DNA from 2 places in the Mesorhizobium sp. M0040 genome. Region 2 is predicted to be linked to the other one. Evidence: predicted binding sites of a transcription regulator. Region 2 holds the regulator's gene; the other holds the start of a gene.

Region 1 (6,410 bases), on a different contig from region 2:
ACGTCGATGTCGGGCGGCTCGTTTCTTTCCTCGGAAATGAAGCGCTCGAAAAGCGTTTCGATCTTGTCCGGGCCGACTTCGGTGATGCCAATGCAGAAGCAGACGATCGAGTTGGCGGCAGAGCCGCGCCCCTGGCAGAGAATGTTCTGGCTGCGGGCGAATTTGACGATGTCGTGGACAGTCAGGAAATAGCGCGCGTAGTTCAGACGCTCGATCAGAGCGAGCTCCTCCTCGATGCGCTGCGTCACAAAAGCGGGCACGCCCGAGGGGTAGCGGATGGCGGCTCCCTCCTTGGCCAGCCTTTCCAGTTCGGCCTGCGGCCCAAGACCCGATTCCGTCGGCTCGTCGGGATAGTTGTATTGCAGGTCACTGAGCGAGAAGGTCAGCTCGCCGGCAAAACGCAGCGTTTCCGCCAGCGCTTGCGGATGCCTGCGGAAAAGCCGTGCCATCTCCAGCGGCGGCTTTAAGTGACGCTCGGCATTGGCCGCCAGCTCCAGCCCCACCTCGGCGACGGGCACATTGAGGCGGATCGCCGTCAGCACGTCCTGCAGCGGGCGCCGTTCCGACGTATGGTAGAGAACATCGTTGGTCGCCATCAACGGGATGCCGGCCAGATCCGCCATCGCCGCCGCCTGCTCGATACGGAAGCGGTCGTTGCCGCGGTAATCCGGCGAAACCGCAAGCCGCAGGTTTTCACCGAAACGATCCCTGAGCCGGCTAAGGAGTGCGAGGCTGGTTTCCGCGTCCGCCGACACATCTGGCAGTATGGCGAGCGACAGGAGATCGCCCCATTCGAGAAGATCGCTCTGTTTGAGGAGCGTCGCCCCTTTTTCGTTCTCGTCACGCAGATTGGCCTGCGTCAGCATGCGGCAGAGATGACCCCAACCCTTGCGATCCTGCGGGTAGGCGAGGATGTCCGGCGTGCCGTCGCAAAAAACCAGGCGGCAGCCGGGATGATAGGAAACACCCTCCACCTTGGCCTGCTGCCAGGCGCGCACCACGCCCGCCACCGTGTTGCGGTCGGCGAGACCGATCCCCGAAAACCCCAGGAATTTTGCCGCGACCACCAGCTCCTCCGGTTTCGAGGCACCGCGCAGAAACGAGAAGTTCGACTGGATGCCGAATTCGGCATAGGGGTTGGCCGTCAGCGCATTCATGCGAAGATCCCATGCATGAACCAGCGCGGCGAGGGCTGCGAGGCGCCGTAAAGCCCCTGGCGATAGAGCCAGTAACGGCGGCCGTCGGCATCCTCGATGCGGAAATAATCCCGGGTCGGGGCATCTTCTCGTCCCGCCGCCCCTCGCCACCATTCCGGCGCGATGCGCTCCGGCCCTTCGGCGCGCGCGACCCGATAGAGCGCGCGCCGCCAGCGGAAGTTCAAAGGCGGGCCTTCCGGCATTTCGGTGGCCGGCACCTCGATCGGCTCGGGCGAACGGAAAAGCCGGATCGGCCGTTCCGGCTGGAAGACGGTCGTGGGAGCGTCCTTCGCCTTGTCCGGCTGCTTCGGCGGCGAGCTTCTCTGCGGCGCCTCCGTGAAGGGAAGGGTGGCGACGGCGCGCTCCGGCAAATGGCTCTCGACGGCGACCGGCTTCAAGACCGCGCCTTCGCCGAGCCGGGCGCGAATGCGGTCGGCAAAAAGCGCGATATCGGCACCGTCGTCGCTCGTCTCGCCGGCAAGGTCGGCCTGCTGCATGTCGAAGGCGGCGGCGGTCAGCACCGAAAGGCGCACGAGATCGAAGCCATAGCCGGCGTCGATATCCTGTTCGAGCGCGGCAAGCCTTTCATGGAACAATTTCTGGATCAGCCGCGGCTCGCGCAGAGGCCGCGAGGTGCCGACGGCGATGCGGCTGACGCCGCCATCGACGCGGAAAAGCAGCAGCGCCAGCCGCCTTGCGCCCTCGCCGCGACGCTCGAGGTCGCTCTTCAAGGTGGTCGCCAGCATGCCGGTCAGCCGCTCGATGTCCTCGGTCAGCATGATCGGCTCGGCAAGGTGACGCTCGACCGAAAGCGGTGCCACCGGCAGGCGCGGCGACACGGCCTCCTCGAGGCGGCCAAGCGCCTGGTCGAGGCGCAAGAGCAGCGATGCGCCGAAGCGGCGGGCCAGCGGCGCGCGCGGTGCCGCCATGACGGCGCCCGCCGTGCGCAGGCCGACGCTTTCGAGGCTGGCGCGTACCTCCGGGTCGATGCGCAGCGCCGCCAGCGGCAAGGGCGCGAGAAGCGCTTCCTCCCCACCATCGGGCACGATGCGGTCGCCAGCAAACCGCGCCGCCGCCCAGGCAGCACCAGGCGTGGCGGCAAGCCCGGCGCGGACATCGAAGCCCTGATGGAAAAAACGCGACAGGATATCATCCAGCATCGAGCGTTCGCCGCCGAAAAGATGGGTGCAGCCGGTGACGTCGAGATAGAGGCCGTCGGTCCCGTCAAGCGCCACCAGCGGGGTGTAGCGGTCGCACCAGTCGGCGAGGCCTTCGAGCAGGCGCCGGTCGGCCTCCGGATCGGCCTCCACGATGTCGATCGAGGGATGCATGGCGCGTGCGTCGGCTATGCCCATGCCGCGCTTCAGATTAAGCGCCTCGGCCCGTTCGTCGAGGGCGGCGATGCGCTGGGTGTTCCCTTGGCGATGGCTGATCACCAGCGGCAGGTGATCCGACGGCCGGGAACGCCAGGACCGCCCCAGACGCTGCCGCAAGATCCTCTCGGCGGCGAGATGCGGAAACCACAAGGATAGGATTCTTTGGCCGTTCTGGGGCCCATTCCTGAGACCTTCCTTGCTCGCCCCGTCTTTCTTCGAATATGCGTTCATCGGGGTTCCACTCCAGTGTGAATTTTCCGGGCAAGGCCGTGCGGCTCTTGCCGATGGCGACGGTGAAGGCGGGCCGGCCGATCGAGCCGGCGAGCGGCCCGGCAAGCGTCTTACGCGTTGCCGCCGGTGCCGCCGACAGGATGAGGCGGACGGGCGCTGCCGTCGGTTCGGGCTCGCCGGCCTGGCGCAGCAGGAACAGCGGCCGGCCCGCACTCTGCGCGCGGGCGTGCAGCCGCCGCGTCGCGGTGAGGTCAAGCCGCTGCGGGCTGCCGCGGATTTCGAGGATGACGGCGGCCAGCGCCGTCATCCGGGCAGCCTCCTCGGCGATCCACAGCGCATCGAGCAGCCTTGGCGCCTCGGAAAACAGCAATTGCTCCGGCTCGATGCCGAAGAAGGCGTGAAGCCCCCTGGCATAGGGAAAGCCGGCCTCGCGGAAAACCTCGGATGTGCCGATCCACAGCACCGGCAATCGCGGCCCCTGGCTGAGGATCAGGCTGACGAGCGACAAGGCAAAACCGGCAACGGCCCCGGCATCGCGGGTCGCGGCGCCATGAAACTCGCTCACCGCCGCCTTCGGCAGGCCGCCGCTCAGCGCAGCATCGAGGCGCTCGGCGCCGGTGCGCAAAAACGCATCGGGCGGCGCCACGGCGAGGCCGCGCCGGACAATGGTCAGATTCCGAGCGGGTGTCGGATGCCGAGAGGGTGTCAGACTCTGACGAGGGACATCCGCGTCAAACGACGAACTGGCCGGCGCCTCCAGGCGCTCGGGCAAGGTCCCTTCGATCTTCGCGATCTGGCGGCGCAGGGCAAAAACAGTCTCCCGCGCCACGGCGCTTGTCGCCATGACGGTCAGCTTCCACTCACAATTGTTCCTGTTATGTTCTTATAGATTCCAGAGGGAGGATGAAGAGTCAAGCGGAGTCATGGGGAATTTATTCCTGCCCGATTTTAGCGGGCCGTTCACGAAACAGGAACTTCCCGTGAATTATCGACCCGGCCGCTTCCGGGCCATCCCTAAAACCAGCCAGACGATCATGACGCCTATGATGGCGCCGACAAGCATCCGAAGCAGGCTGACCAACTCGGAATTCCTGCCGAGATAACTGGTCAAGACCACCAGCACCAAAAGAAGCAGTGCGCCAAACACTCCACAAATTGTAGCGCTTCTGACGAATTGGTTGCTGAATGGCATTTGAACACTCGACTCTGACAGAACGATGGAGGTTCGGCTTCGGGTATGGCGGCGTCCATCATCTCGCAAAGGCCACCCCTAGACCAGAGCGGATGACAGATTGCGCCCTTGAATCTGCCGCGTCATTTGCCGAGTCCGGCCTGAAAGCCTATATGCCGGGATCAAAGGACAAAGCATGGCTCGCATCTACCAAACACGCATCTGGCACGACCAGCTTTCGCCAACGATGGAGGAAATCGAGCTCTTGGCGCTGGAGGCCTATGCCCATCTGCCGGAGGAGTTTCGCAAGCTGACCGGCGAGATCGTCATTCAGATCGCCGAATTCCCGACCGACGAGATCATGGACGACCTTTCGCTGGAAACGCCCTTCGACCTGCTCGGCCTGTTCGAGGGGCGCGGCATCGCCGAGCGCTGGAACCCGCAGACCGGCGAGGGGCCGAACCGCATCACGCTCTATCGCCGCGCCATCCTCGACTATTGGGCCGAGAACGAGGAAACGCTGGGCGACATCGTCACCCACGTGCTGATCCACGAGATCGGCCACCATTTCGGCCTGTCGGACGACGATATGGAGAAGATCGAGGAAGCGGCTGAATAGCACTCAGATGACAGAAGCAGAATTTGCCGATCTGATCGATTGCAATTGGCCGTATCACGACATTTCACTGAGCCGGGAACTGATCGAATCCGCAGTGAGGATTTCGCCGAATGCCGCGTTCTTAGCACTTAGCGAGCTTTGCCATCTGCCCGCAAGTGCTGCCGTCGAGCCCGCCATTCTCCTAGCTCTGGTCGACTTTTGGCTATCCGAAGTCGACCACCCGGTGGCATCTCTGACTGCAGAATGCGCGATCTCCTTGATCGAACGCAAGCGACTGCCGGTTCCCGAGATACTTAGGAAGATGGGTTACGTCTCCGGTTATCCCGGCCTGCTTGCAGCGCTATCGATACTCTATTTCAGCTGCGATGACGTCGACGGGCTCGCAGACGCGCGGCTCAACGAAATCAGAGCCGTCTGGGAAAGGCTGCCGTAGCCGGTAGCACCCTACCAATCGCTGAGCTTGGTGTCGGGGCCGTATTCCTGGCCCTCGATATCCTTCACCACCGCCTGGCCGCAGCGCATGGTCTTGGCCTCCTTGTCATAGGCATAGGTCGGCGAGCCGAACAGGTGCCAGCCCTTGTTCAGCGCCGCCGTCACCTTGTGGCAGAAGCTGGCATCGTCCGGGCCGGACAGAAAGCGGTAGAGTTTCATTCTTCAATCCTGTCGTCAGTTACGTTAGTCATGCGCGAACAGCGGCGGCCTTCGCCAGCAGTTTTTCGGCCTGCGCCAGATGCAGCCGCTCGACCATCTTGCCGTTCAGCGCAACTACCGCCCTACCGATATTTTCGGCGAGCGCGAAGGCATCCTTGACCGCGCGCGCCTCGGCTATTGCTTCGGGCGACGGTGCAAAGGCGCGGTTCGCGGCTTCGATCTGGGCCGGATGGATCAGCGACTTGCCGTCAAAACCCATGGCGGCCGCTTCCGTGCACTCGCGCGCAAACCCGTCCATATCGCGAAAATCATTGAAGACGCCATCGAGCAGGTCGAGGCCGCCGGCACGCGCGGCGAGCACCATTTGCATCAGCCATGGAACGAGATAGCGCCGATCGGGCGTGGCGAGAATTCCGGTGTCCTTGACCAGGTCGTTCGTTCCGGCAACGAAACAAGCCAGTCGAGAGGCCGGATCGCGGCCCAGCTCGGCAATCGGCCCGATATTGAGCAGCGCCTTGGGCGTCTCGATCATCGCCCACAGCTTGACTTCGTCGGCGATAAAATTGTCGTCGAGCACGTCGCCGGCCTCGAGAATGTCGCGCGGCGTGTCGACCTTGGGCAGCAGGATGGCGTCGGGCGTGCATTTTGCCGCGGCCAGCAGGTCGGCGCCGCCCCATTCGCTCGACAGCGCATTGATGCGCACCACCATCTCGCAGCGCCGGTTGGAACGGCCGGCGAAAATCGCCGCCAGTTTTTCGCGCGCGGAAGACTTGTCGGCCGGGGCGACGGCGTCCTCGAGATCGATGACGACGGTATCGCAGGCCAGCGATTGGATCTTGGCCAGCGCCTTGTCGTTCGAAGCCGGGACGTAAAGCACCGAGCGGCGCGGGCGGTAGCTTTCGCTGGTCATCTCCGATCTATGCCGTCTGCAGCCGGCCGAGGCAAGCCGTGCATAAAAACTGCACGCAATTTCGGAAAATCTCCTCGTCTCCGCCCCGCTTGCCACCCGACCGGATGCGACAAGGGCGGCATGCAAGAGCAAACGAACTCCCGTTGGTCCCTGCCGTACCGGCTTCGCCGCGAAAGCTGGTGGCTCGTCGATCCGCCCCGGACTTCGGTAAACCTCCTCCCTTTCGTCCGGAAATCCCCGCCCACCGGCCGCATCA
Region 2 (11,149 bases):
CACCTTTCAATGCCAATCTTCTTGGGCCAGTTTGCTAATCGATTTGATCAGCGATCCGCGCCAGGCTTTCCTCGCGGCCAAGCACGGCCAGCACATCGAAGACACCTGGCGAGGTACTTTTGCCGGTGAGCGCGGCGCGCAAAGGTTGGGCCACGGCGCCGAGTTTATGGCCGGCGGCCTGCGCATAGTCGCGGATCGCGGCTTCGGCTGAGGCGGCAGACCACTCCGAAACCGTGGCTAGTGCCGCATGAGCGCCCCGCAGGATCGCGCGCGCCTCACCGCTGAGCAGCGCCGCCGCCTTCTCGTCGACCGGCAGCGGCCGCTCGACGAAAAGGAATGCAGCCCCTTCAACAAGTTCGACCAGCGTCTTGGCGCGCTCCTTCAGGCCCGGCAATGCGGCAAGCAGTTGCGCCCTGCGTCTGTCGTCGAGGCGCGCCGCGATTGCCGGGCCGCCTTCAAGATAGGGCAGAGTGGCGATGAAGATGTCGAGCAGCGCCGCGTCGTTCATCCGGCGCATATGCACGCCGTTAAGCGCCTCGAGCTTGGCGAAATCGAAACGGGCGGCGCCCTTGTTGACGTCGCCAATGTCGAACCATGCAATCATGTCGGCGATCGACATGATCTCATCGTCGCCGTGGCTCCAGCCAAGCCTCGCCAGATAGTTGAGCAGCGCCACCGGCAGGTAGCCCATGGCGCGATAGGCTTCGACGCCAAGCGCGCCGTGCCGCTTCGACAGCTTGGCGCCGTCGGCACCGTGGATCAGCGGGATATGCGACATCGACGGCACCTCCCAGCCCATGGCCTGATAGATTACGGTCTGGCGTGCGGCGTTGGTCAAATGATCGTCGCCGCGGATGATGTGGGTGATGCCCATGTCGTGATCGTCGACGACGACGGCATGCATGTAGGTGGGATTGCCGTCCGAGCGCAGAATAATGAAATCGTCGAGATCCTTGTTGGGAAAGCGCACGTCGCCCTGGACGCGGTCATGCACCACCGTCTCGCCGTCTGTCGGCGCCTTGATGCGGATCGCCCCCTTGGCGCCGGGCGGCGCCTCCGACGGGTCGCGGTCGCGCCAGCGTCCATCATAGCGGGGAGGCAGCCCCTTGGCCCGTGCGCTCTCGCGCATTGCCTCTAGCTCGGCAGGCGTCGCATGACAATAATAGGCCTTGCCCATACGAACGAGCTCCTCGGCCACCTCGCGATGGCGCGGCGCGCGCTCGAACTGCGAGACAGGCGCGCCGTCCCAGGTGAGTCCGAGCCAGGAAAGTCCGTCGAGAATGGCTGCCGTCGCCGCATCCGTCGACCGCTCACGGTCGGTATCCTCTATACGCAGCAGCATCGTGCCGCCCGTATGCTTGGCGTACAGCCAGTTGAACAGCGCCGTGCGCGCGCCGCCAATGTGCAGATAGCCGGTGGGCGAGGGGGCAAAACGGGTGACGACCTTATCGGGCATGGAACTCTCAGGCGGGCGAAGGAAGTGGGTTTGCGGACTTTCGCGCGTTGCGCGTTCATGTAGCATAGGAGGTCGAGGGCGCAAGGGGCAGACCCGATGGCTGTGCGAGGCCGAGGTGCGGGCGAGGGCGAGGACGCGGTCAACGGCGTCAGCGAACGCTTGCTGTTTGCTGCTCCCCCGCCTGTCCTGCCGGCACCGGCATTGCTACCCGCTCCGCGCTTCGATGCTCCGTCGCTGCCGGCCAGCGACCCAGCAACGGTTCTCGTGCCCGCGGGCGAGCCCATCGTACGCCTGCCCAGGCGTTTCCGCCTCCCGTCACCGTCCCGTATCCGCAACAGCGTAACCTCGGCAGCCGGCCTGGAACTCGACCGCGGCATCGCCTTCCTGCTGGTGCCGGTGTTCCTCGCATGCGGGGTGGTCGTATATTTCGGGCTGTCGGTGGAGCCGGCCTTTCCACAGCCGATCGCAATCGCGCTCCTCGCGGCCCTTTGTGCCGTCGTCTCGCGGTCATGGCCCAGGACGCGCCTGTGCTTCATGGTGGCGCTGCTCTGCGCGCTTGGCGTACTTGCCGCCAAGTTCGAGACATGGCGTGTCGGAACGCATATGCTCGGTTCCGAAATCTCGACGCGGCTGACGGGTCGCGTCGTATCGTACGAGCCCATGGCGAGCGGCCGCATCAGGCTGACAATCGATGTGATCTCAACCGCCAGGCCGACACTGCGCTACATGCCGGAACGGGTCCGCGTTTCGGCGATGAAGATACCGGCTGCGCTGACCGCCGGTTCCGAGATCACCGGCTATGTGCGGCTGCTGCCGCCGACCGGCCCGGTGCGGCCCGACAGCTATGATTTCTCCTTCGACAGCTATTTCGCCGGTATCGGCGGCAGCGGCTTTTTTCTCGGCAATCCGAAAGTCGTGTCGTCGGGCAGCATGCCGCTTGCCGCGCAGCTTTCTTCCGCGATCGAAGACGCGCGCGAATCCATCGCCGACCATATCCGCAGCCGCATCGGCGGCGCCGAGGGCGAGATTGCTGCTGCGCTGATCGTTGGCGTGCGCGCCGGCATTCCCGAGGAGATCAACGAAGCGATGCGGCGCACCGGCATCTACCACATCATCTCCATCTCGGGGCTGCATATGGCGTTGGTCGCCGGCACCATCATGGCGCTGCTACGGGGTGCCTTTGCGCTGTTTCCCGATTTCTCATCGCGACGGCCGGTCAAGAAATATGCCGCGGCCGCCGCGCTTTTTTCGATTGCGGCCTACCTCGTCTTTTCCGGCATTGTCGTGGCGGCCGAACGCAGCTTCATCATGCTGGCGGTGATGCTTATCGCCGTGCTGTTCGACCGGGCCGCGCTCACCATGCGCAACCTGGCGATCTCGGCCATCGCGGTCATCCTGGTGTCGCCGCACGAGGTGGTCGGTCCGAGTTTCCAGATGTCCTTCGCCGCGACGGCGGCCCTTGTCGGCGCCTATGCAGGCTGGTCCGATTACCGCGCCGGCAGGGCCACCACGCCGCCGCCGCGGCGGTCGCCGCTACGCTTTGCCACTCGAAAGGTCCTGCTGGGCATGTGCGGTCTGGCGATGACCTCGATCATTGCAGGGAGCGCCACGGCGCTTTTCGCCATATGGCATTTCCAGCGCGTGGCGCCGCTCAGCCTGTTCGCCAATCTGGCCATCATGCCCATCGTCTCACTGGTCGTCATGCCTTTCGCCGTGCTCAGTGCGCTGGCGATGCCGTTCGGCGCGGATGGCCCTTTCCTCTATGTCATGGGCAAGGGGCTGACGGCGATGATCGCCCTGTCCGGGTGGATCTCGGAGCGCTCGCCGATCGATGCGGTCGGGCTGATTTCGCTGAGATCCGTCCTTCTGGTGACGATCGCCCTCGTCATTGCCAGCATGGCGACGACCCGGTTGCGGCTGGCGGCACTTCCTTTTGCGCTCGCCGGCTTGCTGACGACAACGCAGACACGCATACCCGACGTATTGGTCTCGGAGGACGCACGGCTGGTCGCGCTGCCGATCGGCAGCGGTGAACTCGCGGTCAACCGGGCACGCCCGAATGAGTTCACCATCGACAACTGGAAACGCGCGCTCACATCAGAGGCTATCGTCGCGCCGGAAACACCTGGAAAGAACGACCCGCAATTCGACATTGCCGATCCGGCCGACCTACCGCCGGGCATGCCGTTCATTTGCACGGACGGCCTCTGCCTTGCCAGGCATCCATCCGGCGCGATCATCGCGCAAGCCAAGGACCGCGATACTGCGCGGCCAGCCTGCGCCTTTGCCAGCTTGATCGTCATCGACGACGCCACCGCCCATAACCCCTGCTACTACGACCGGCTGGTCCTCGTCGTCACCAAACGGCAACTGGCGCGCGCGGGAAGTGCCGCCGTCTACTTCGATCCACAAGCGGCAACGCGCGCCGAAATCCGTTTCGCGGTCGAAAAATCATACCGGCCCTGGCACGTGCAGCGGAAATTTTCACGCGCGACGCGCGGCCTGCCCCCATACCGCAGGGCCGACAATCCAAAAGCCGGCGCCAAGGGCGCAACTCAGTAGCGGCGGATCAGCCCAACGAGCTTGCCCTGCACCTTGACCCTGTCTGGTCCGAAGATGCGCGTCTCGTAGGCTGGATTGGCGGCTTCCAGGGCGATCGAGGCGCCCTTGCGGCGGAACCGCTTCAGCGTCGCTTCCTCCTCGTCGACCAGTGCCACCACGATCTCACCGGGGCTCGCCGTATCGGCATTGCGGATGATCACCGTGTCGCCGTCGAAAATGCCGGCCTCGATCATCGAGTCGCCTTTGACCTCGAGCGCATAATGCTCGCCGCCCATGATCATATCCGGCGGCACCGAAATCGAATGCGTCTGGTGCTGGATGGCGTCGATCGGCACACCGGCGGCGATGCGGCCCATCACCGGGATCGAAACGGCGGCGACGACATCGTCGTCATTTCCGGCTGCGGGCACGCGCGACGATGTCGGCTTGCCTTGCCGAGGACCGCCTTGCCCAAGACTGCCCTGGATGACACTCGGCGAGAACTTGCGTGCCGCATTGAGGCCGGGGGCGATCGAGTCAGGCAGGCGCAGCACCTCCAGCGCACGGGCCCGGTTGGGCAAACGGCGAATGAAGCCGCGCTCCTCCAGCGCCGTAATCAGCCGGTGGATTCCGGATTTGGAAGCCAGGTCGAGCGCTTCCTTCATCTCGTCGAAGGAAGGCGGGATACCGCTTTCCTTCAACCTTTCGTGGATGAACATAAGCAGTTCGTGTTGTTTGCGTGTCAGCATAGCGACCCCCAACAGAATCAGAAAAACAAACCCAGAACAAACACTATCTGTTCCAGTTGTGTTCCGCAACTGTTTAAAGTTTAATGAATGCGTTAAGGCTCGGGAAACAAACGACGTGCCCTACCGGCGTACCGCATTTTCATCGCCGCGAGCCTCATCGCCTTGATTCTGCTTTCGTTTGCGCCCTTCTGGCCTCCTAGAAGGCGGCACTGGCATCGGCCGTCGGTTGGTAAAAGGCACGGAATTGAACCGTATCGACTGTGCGGTTTGGTCAATGCACCGTGAACGAAACGAACTCAAAACGCCAACCTCGGGTTAAGTCCCGGTTTCCATCGCCTGGTCAGGCTGCTTCTCGCCGCTGGAGCCTTGCTGCGCGCAACCAGGTAATGGAAGAACAGTCGACGCGTGTCCGGCCTTGCGTTGGATCTTGGGGGAGCAGACAAATCATGACAGGAATTCCCGATCTCGTGGCCATAAAGGCGATGGATGCCGCGGATCCGCTGCGCGCGATGCGCGACCGCTTTGTGTTGCCGCAAGGAGTGATCTATCTCGACGGCAATTCGCTAGGAGCTGCTTCACGTGCCGCTTTCGATGAACTGCACAAGGCCGCGACCGAAGAATGGTCGCATGATCTCATCCGCGCATGGAACACGGCCGGCTGGTTCAACATGCCGCTTGAACTTGGCGACCAGCTCGGGCGCCTGATCGGTGCCGCGGCCGGCCAGACGGTGGTCTGCGACACGACATCGGTCAACATCTACAAGCTGCTGCACGCCGCCATGGCCATGCGACCGGAGCGGCAGGTCATCGTCGCCGAGGGCGATAGTTTTCCGACGGACCTCTACATGGCTGAGGGTGTGGTTTCGACGCGAAAAGATACGCTGCTGCGCCTCTCGGGGGTCGACGCGCCGACCATCGAAGAGCTGATCGACGAACGCACCGCCGTGGTGCTGGTCAACCACGTCAACTACAAGTCGGGCGAACTGCGCGACATGCCGGCGCTGACGCGCAGGGCTCAGGAAGCCGGGGCGATGATCGTCTGGGATCTCTGCCACACCGCCGGCGCGATGCCAGTCGAGCTCGACAAGGCAAACGCCGATTTTGCCGTTGGCTGCACCTACAAATATCTGAATGGCGGCCCGGGCGCGCCTGCCTTCATCTATGCGGCTGAGCGGCATCTTTCCGACATCCAGCAGCCGCTCACCGGCTGGTGGGGCCATGCACGGCCCTTCGCCTTCGAGCCAGGCTATGCGGCCGGCACCGGCATCCGCCGGTTTCTGTGCGGCACGCAGCCGGTCCTGTCGATGCGCACGCTGAAGGGCGCGCTCGACATCTGGAACGATGTCGACATGACGGCGGTGCGCAAGAAGAGCATCGCGCTGGCGGATCTGTTCATCGAGCTTGTCGAGGCAAAGTGCGGCACTTACGGGCTCACGCTCGAAAGCACGCGCGATGGGGAAAAACGCGGCAGCCAGATTTCATTCATGCATGAGCATGGCTACCAGGTCATGCGCGCGCTGATCGAACGTGGCGTGATCGGCGATTTTCGCGCGCCATCGACCATGCGCTTCGGCTTCACCCCGCTCTATGTCGGCTATGCCGATGTCTGGCAGGCCGTCAAAGTGCTTGAGGACATCCTGCGCACCCGTGCGTGGAAGGATGCGCGCTTCGCCATCAAAGCAGCTGTCACTTGAGATTGATGCGAGAGCTGGAATCGTGAGGCTGGCGACGATGCGCCGCGCGATGCTCACGGCTACGTTGCAAGGCCATATGCCAGGGAGGGCGCAGGGTGTTCGAACGTCACATTGCCGATTGGGACAACGCCTATGCCAACGGCGCCAACATAGCCGGCAGCGATCGCTGGCCGGCGGCCTGGATCGAGCCCGCGCGGGTTTTCCGCGACGTGCTTTCGACCGAGGGCAGGGCGCGGCTCGACATGGCCTATGGCGACAACCCACGCAACCGGCTCGATCTTTTCCTGCCGGCCATCAAGCCCAAGGGACTCGTGGTGTTCGTTCATGGCGGCTACTGGATGGAATTCGACAAAAATTTCTGGTCGCATCTTGCCACTGGCCCTGTTGATCGCGGCTATGCGGTGGCGATGCCGTCCTACACGCTCTGTCCGCAGATACGCATTGGCGGCATCGTCAAGGAAGTCGGCGCGGCGATCGGCAAGGCGGCGGCGATGGTCCCAGGGCCGCTGATGCTGACCGGACACTCGGCCGGCGGCCATCTTGTTAGCCGGATGGTTACGGCGACGACGCCGCTGGCGCCCGAAGTGGTCCGGCGCGTTCGTCACGTGGTGTCGATCTCGGGGGTGCATGATTTGCGCCCCATCATGCGCACCGGCATGAACGAGACGATCGCGATCGATGAGGCCGAGGCGCAGGCCGAAAGCCCGGTGCTGCTGCGCCCGATGGACAAGGCCCGCCTGACCTGCTGGGCCGGCGGCGGCGAGCGCGCCGAATTCCTGCGTCAGAGCGCGTTGCTGGCCAACATCTGGATCGGCCTGGGTACCGCGACCAGCTCGGTGGTCGAGCCTGACCGGCATCATTTCAACATCATCGACGGTTTGGCCGATCCAGACCATCCGCTGACCCGGACCTTGATCTCGGAGTGAGGCAGGTTCAGCGTAACATCAGCACGTCGCAGGGGGAGCCCGCCGCTGCAGCAGGTGCGAACGGCGCGCGAACGATCAGCCCGTTGGCATCGGCCAGCATTTTCAGCATCGAGGAGTCCTGGATGCCGAACGGCGTCGCCACGAGCGTACCGGCGTCATCTATGACAACAGCCCGCACATAATCTTGCCTGAGATCGTTGGCCGGCATGGCAGCACCGAGCCGTGCCCGACGTATATCCTGCTGAAAGGCGCGGCCGCCGAGCCGCGCCAGCAGCGGCTTCAGGAAGAGCTGAGTGCAGACCAGGCTTGCCACCGGATTGCCGGGCAGGCCGATGCAGCGAATGTCTCCCAGCCGCCCGAACATCAGTGGCTTGCCCGGCCGCATGGCGATCTTCCAGAAATCGAGCGTCATGCCTTGCCCGGTCAGCACGTCATGGACGAAGTCGTGGTCACCGACCGAGGCACCGCCCAGCGTGACGATGACGTTCGCGCCAGCCTTCACGGCCTTTTCAACCAGCGCAGCGATCGCCTCCCTGCGGTCCGGCGCGATGCCAAGGTCGAGCGCGCGCGCACCGACCGACTGTGCGGCAGCGGCGACACCATAGGCGTTGGAGGAGATGATCTGGTCGGGGCCAAGATCGCTGCCCGGCGGCAGCAATTCGTCGCCGGTGGCGATGATGGCGACCAGCGGCCGTTTGACCACGCGCACCTCGGGGTGATTGGCCGATGCCGCCAGCGACAAGGCTGCCGGGTCGAGCAGGCGGCCTTTGGGCAGCAGGACATCGCCCTTGGCGAAATCGAGCCCGAGGCGGCGGATGTTGCGCCCCTGCACCGTCGGTTCCGTCACTTCGACGCTGCCGCCACCGAGATCGCGGACGTTCTCCTGGATGACGATAGTGTCGGCGCCTTCGGGAAGCGGCGCGCCGGTAAAGATGCGCACGGCCTGCCGCTGCTGCACCGTTCCGGCAAAGCCGCGTCCGGCCGGCGCCATGCCGACCACCGAAAGCCTTGCCGGTACGGACGCGATATCGGCCGCCCGCACGGCATAGCCGTCCATGGCGGAGGCGTTGAACGGCGGCTGGGTGCGGAGCGCCACAACCGGCTCCGCCAGCACGCGGTCGGCGGCATCCAGCAGTGCGACGCGTTCGCCCGGCAGCGCTGCTGCGCCGTCCAGCAGGCGCTCGAGCGCCTCGGCAACTGGGACCAGCGCCATTAGCGGCCTGCCTCGGTGGCCCCGTCTCCGGTGATCTTGTAGTCGCCGGATTTGCCGCCGGTCTTTTCAACCAGCCTGATGCCGGAGATGACCATGGCGCGGTCGACCGCCTTGGCCATGTCGTAGATGGTCAGGCAAGCGACCGAGACGGCACTCAGAGCCTCCATCTCAACGCCGGTCTTGCCGGTGACGCGGGTCAATGCTGTCACCTTCAGGCCGGGCAGCGCGGCGTCCGCCTCGATATCGACAGATATCCTGGTCAGCAGCAGCGGATGGCAAAGCGGGATCAGTTCATGCGTCTTCTTGGCCGCCATGATGCCGGCAATGCGCGCGGTGCCCAGCACGTCACCCTTCTTGGCGTCGCCGGCGAGGATCATGTCCAGCGTCTCGGGCCGCATCGCGACAAAACCTTCTGCGACTGCAGTGCGCACCGTCTCAGCCTTGTCGCCGACATCGACCATGTTGGCTTCGCCCTGCGCTCCAAGATGGGTGAGGGCGGCCGCCATCCTCAAACGGCCTCTGCCGGCGCCTTGCCCGTCAACAGCAGGCGCGTTGCCGCGGCCACGTCCTGCTGGCGCATCAGGCTCTCGCCGACCAGGAAAGTCGCAATGCCGCTCTGCTCCAGCCGGCGGCAATCGTCGTGCGAAAAGATACCGCTCTCGCTGACCAGATGGCGGTCGGCCGGCACCATCGCTACCAGCCGCTCCGAGGTCTGTAGGCTGGTTTCGAAGGTCCGGAGATTGCGGTTGTTGATTCCGATCAGCCGCGACGACAGCTGCAGCGCGCGTTCCATTTCAGCCTCGTCATGCACTTCGACCAGCGCGTCCATGCCGAGCCCGAACGCTGTCGCTTCGAGTTCTCTTGCCAACGCGTCGTCGACGCTGGCCATGATGATCAGGATGGCATCGGCGCCCCATGCCCTGGCCTCGTAGACCTGATAGGGGTCGAACAGGAAATCCTTGCGCAGTGCAGGCAGCTCGACGGCAGCGCGCGCAGTGGTGAGGAATTCGGGCGCGCCTTGGAAGGAGGGTGCGTCGGTCAGCACCGAAAGGCAGGCGGCACCGCCCTTCGCATAGGCCCTGGCCAGCGTCGGCGGATCGAAATCGGCGCGGATCAGGCCTTTGGATGGGCTAGCCTTCTTGATTTCGGCAATCAGCGCGAACCTGCCGGATTTGCGCTTTGCTTCAAGAACGGAAAGAAAGCCGCGCGGCGCGTCGCCATCCGTCGCCCGTGCCTTGATCTCGGCCAATGACACGCGTGCCTTGGCCGCCGCGATCTCGTCGCGCTTGTAAGCCTCGATCTTGCGCAGGATGTCGGACATGGTGTTAACCGTTCGAAATCTCGATCAGCCTATCGAGCACTTTCAGCGAGCGGCCGCTGTCGATGGCCTGCGCCGCCGTTACCATGCCGTCGGCAAGCGTCGTCGCTTTGCTGGCCACTACCAGCCCGGCGCCGGCATTCATCAGCACCGTATCGCGAAAGGCGCCGGCTGCGCCGCCCAGCATGTCGCGCAGTGCCTGGGCGTTGTGGGGGGCGTCGCCGCCGCGCAACTCGTCCTTGGTGTGCCGCTTCAGTCCGACGGCTTCCGGGGTCAGCGTAAAGCTGCGGATCTCGCCGCCGGCCAGTTCGGCGACAAGTGTCTCGCCGGTGGTGGTGATCTCGTCATAGCCGTCGCCATGGACGATCCAGGCATGGTCGGCGCCAAGCTCCTTCAACGTTTCTGCCACCGGCATGATCCATTCGGGCAGGAACACGCCGACCATCTGCCGTCTGACACTCGCCGGATTGGAAAGCGGGCCCAGCAGGTTGAAGATGGTGCGGGTGCCGAGCTCGACCCGGGTCGGGCCGACATGCTTCATCGCCGGGTGATGCGCCGGCGCGAACATGAAGCCAACGCCGGCCTCGTGGATGCAGCGGCCGATCGTCTCCGGAGGGATGTCGATCTTGACGCCCAATGCGATCAGCACATCGGCGGCGCCGGTCAGCGAGGACAGTCCGCGATTGCCGTGCTTGGCGACGGGCACGCCGCTGCCGGCGATGACGAAAGCGGATGCGGTCGAAATGTTGACGCTGTGCGAATTGTCGCCGCCGGTGCCGACAATGTCGATGGCGCCCTCGGGGGCTTCGACACGCAGCATCTTGGCGCGCATGGTGGCGACGGCGCCGGCGATCTCGCTGACGGTCTCACCGCGCACGCGCAATGCCATCAAGAAGCCGCCGATCTGGCCGGGGGTAGCATCGCCGGACATGATGATATCGAAGGCCTCGCGCGCCTCCTCGAAGGAAAGAGCGCTGCCGGCGGCGACCTTGGCGATGTGGATCTTCAGCGCGCTCATCTGGCCAGGGCTTGGGTTACGGCCGTCTGATCGATGCGGACGTCATATTGCGTCTGCAACTGCGCTACCAACTGGTCGAGCAGGTCGTCGGACATGCCGGATGTGAAGGACTTCTGTGCGTCCTCGGGTACTGAACTGGCGTCGGCCCCGGCGGGCTCGAATACCTCGGCAACCTTGAACAGGATCTGTCCGTCGCCCGTAGGTGAGGGGATCAGCCCGGTGCCGCCTTCGCCG

The links. The regulator LexA, encoded in region 2, represses DNA repair genes until DNA is damaged. The targets are predictions, from matches to a motif close to TGTTCNNNNTGTGTTCNG.
Region 1: NKJ91_RS29410 (ImuA family protein) is a predicted target of LexA. The motif match lies at 3,671-3,688, and genes of this name have one in related genera.

The regions. Positions count from the first base shown of each region.
Region 1 is NZ_JAMYVA010000059.1:11,413-17,822, reverse strand. Features, by position in the region: gene NKJ91_RS29420 (error-prone DNA polymerase) at 1-1,157, opposite strand, end outside; gene NKJ91_RS29415 (DUF6504 family protein) at 1,154-2,632, opposite strand; gene NKJ91_RS29410 (ImuA family protein) at 2,565-3,647, opposite strand; gene NKJ91_RS29405 (metallopeptidase family protein) at 4,171-4,593, shown strand; gene NKJ91_RS29400 (hypothetical protein) at 4,601-5,026, shown strand; gene NKJ91_RS29395 (DUF1737 domain-containing protein) at 5,038-5,244, opposite strand; gene NKJ91_RS29390 (HpcH/HpaI aldolase/citrate lyase family protein) at 5,273-6,154, opposite strand.
Region 2 is NZ_JAMYVA010000051.1:2,501-13,649, forward strand. Features, by position in the region: gene gltX (glutamate--tRNA ligase) at 35-1,456, opposite strand; gene NKJ91_RS27990 (ComEC/Rec2 family competence protein) at 1,553-4,018, shown strand; gene lexA (transcriptional repressor LexA) at 4,012-4,746, opposite strand; gene kynU (kynureninase) at 5,193-6,440, shown strand; gene NKJ91_RS28005 (hormone-sensitive lipase) at 6,536-7,366, shown strand; gene NKJ91_RS28010 (molybdopterin molybdotransferase MoeA) at 7,374-8,579, opposite strand; gene moaC (cyclic pyranopterin monophosphate synthase MoaC) at 8,579-9,085, opposite strand; gene trpC (indole-3-glycerol phosphate synthase TrpC) at 9,088-9,900, opposite strand; gene trpD (anthranilate phosphoribosyltransferase) at 9,905-10,915, opposite strand; gene NKJ91_RS28030 (SurA N-terminal domain-containing protein) at 10,912-11,149, opposite strand, start outside.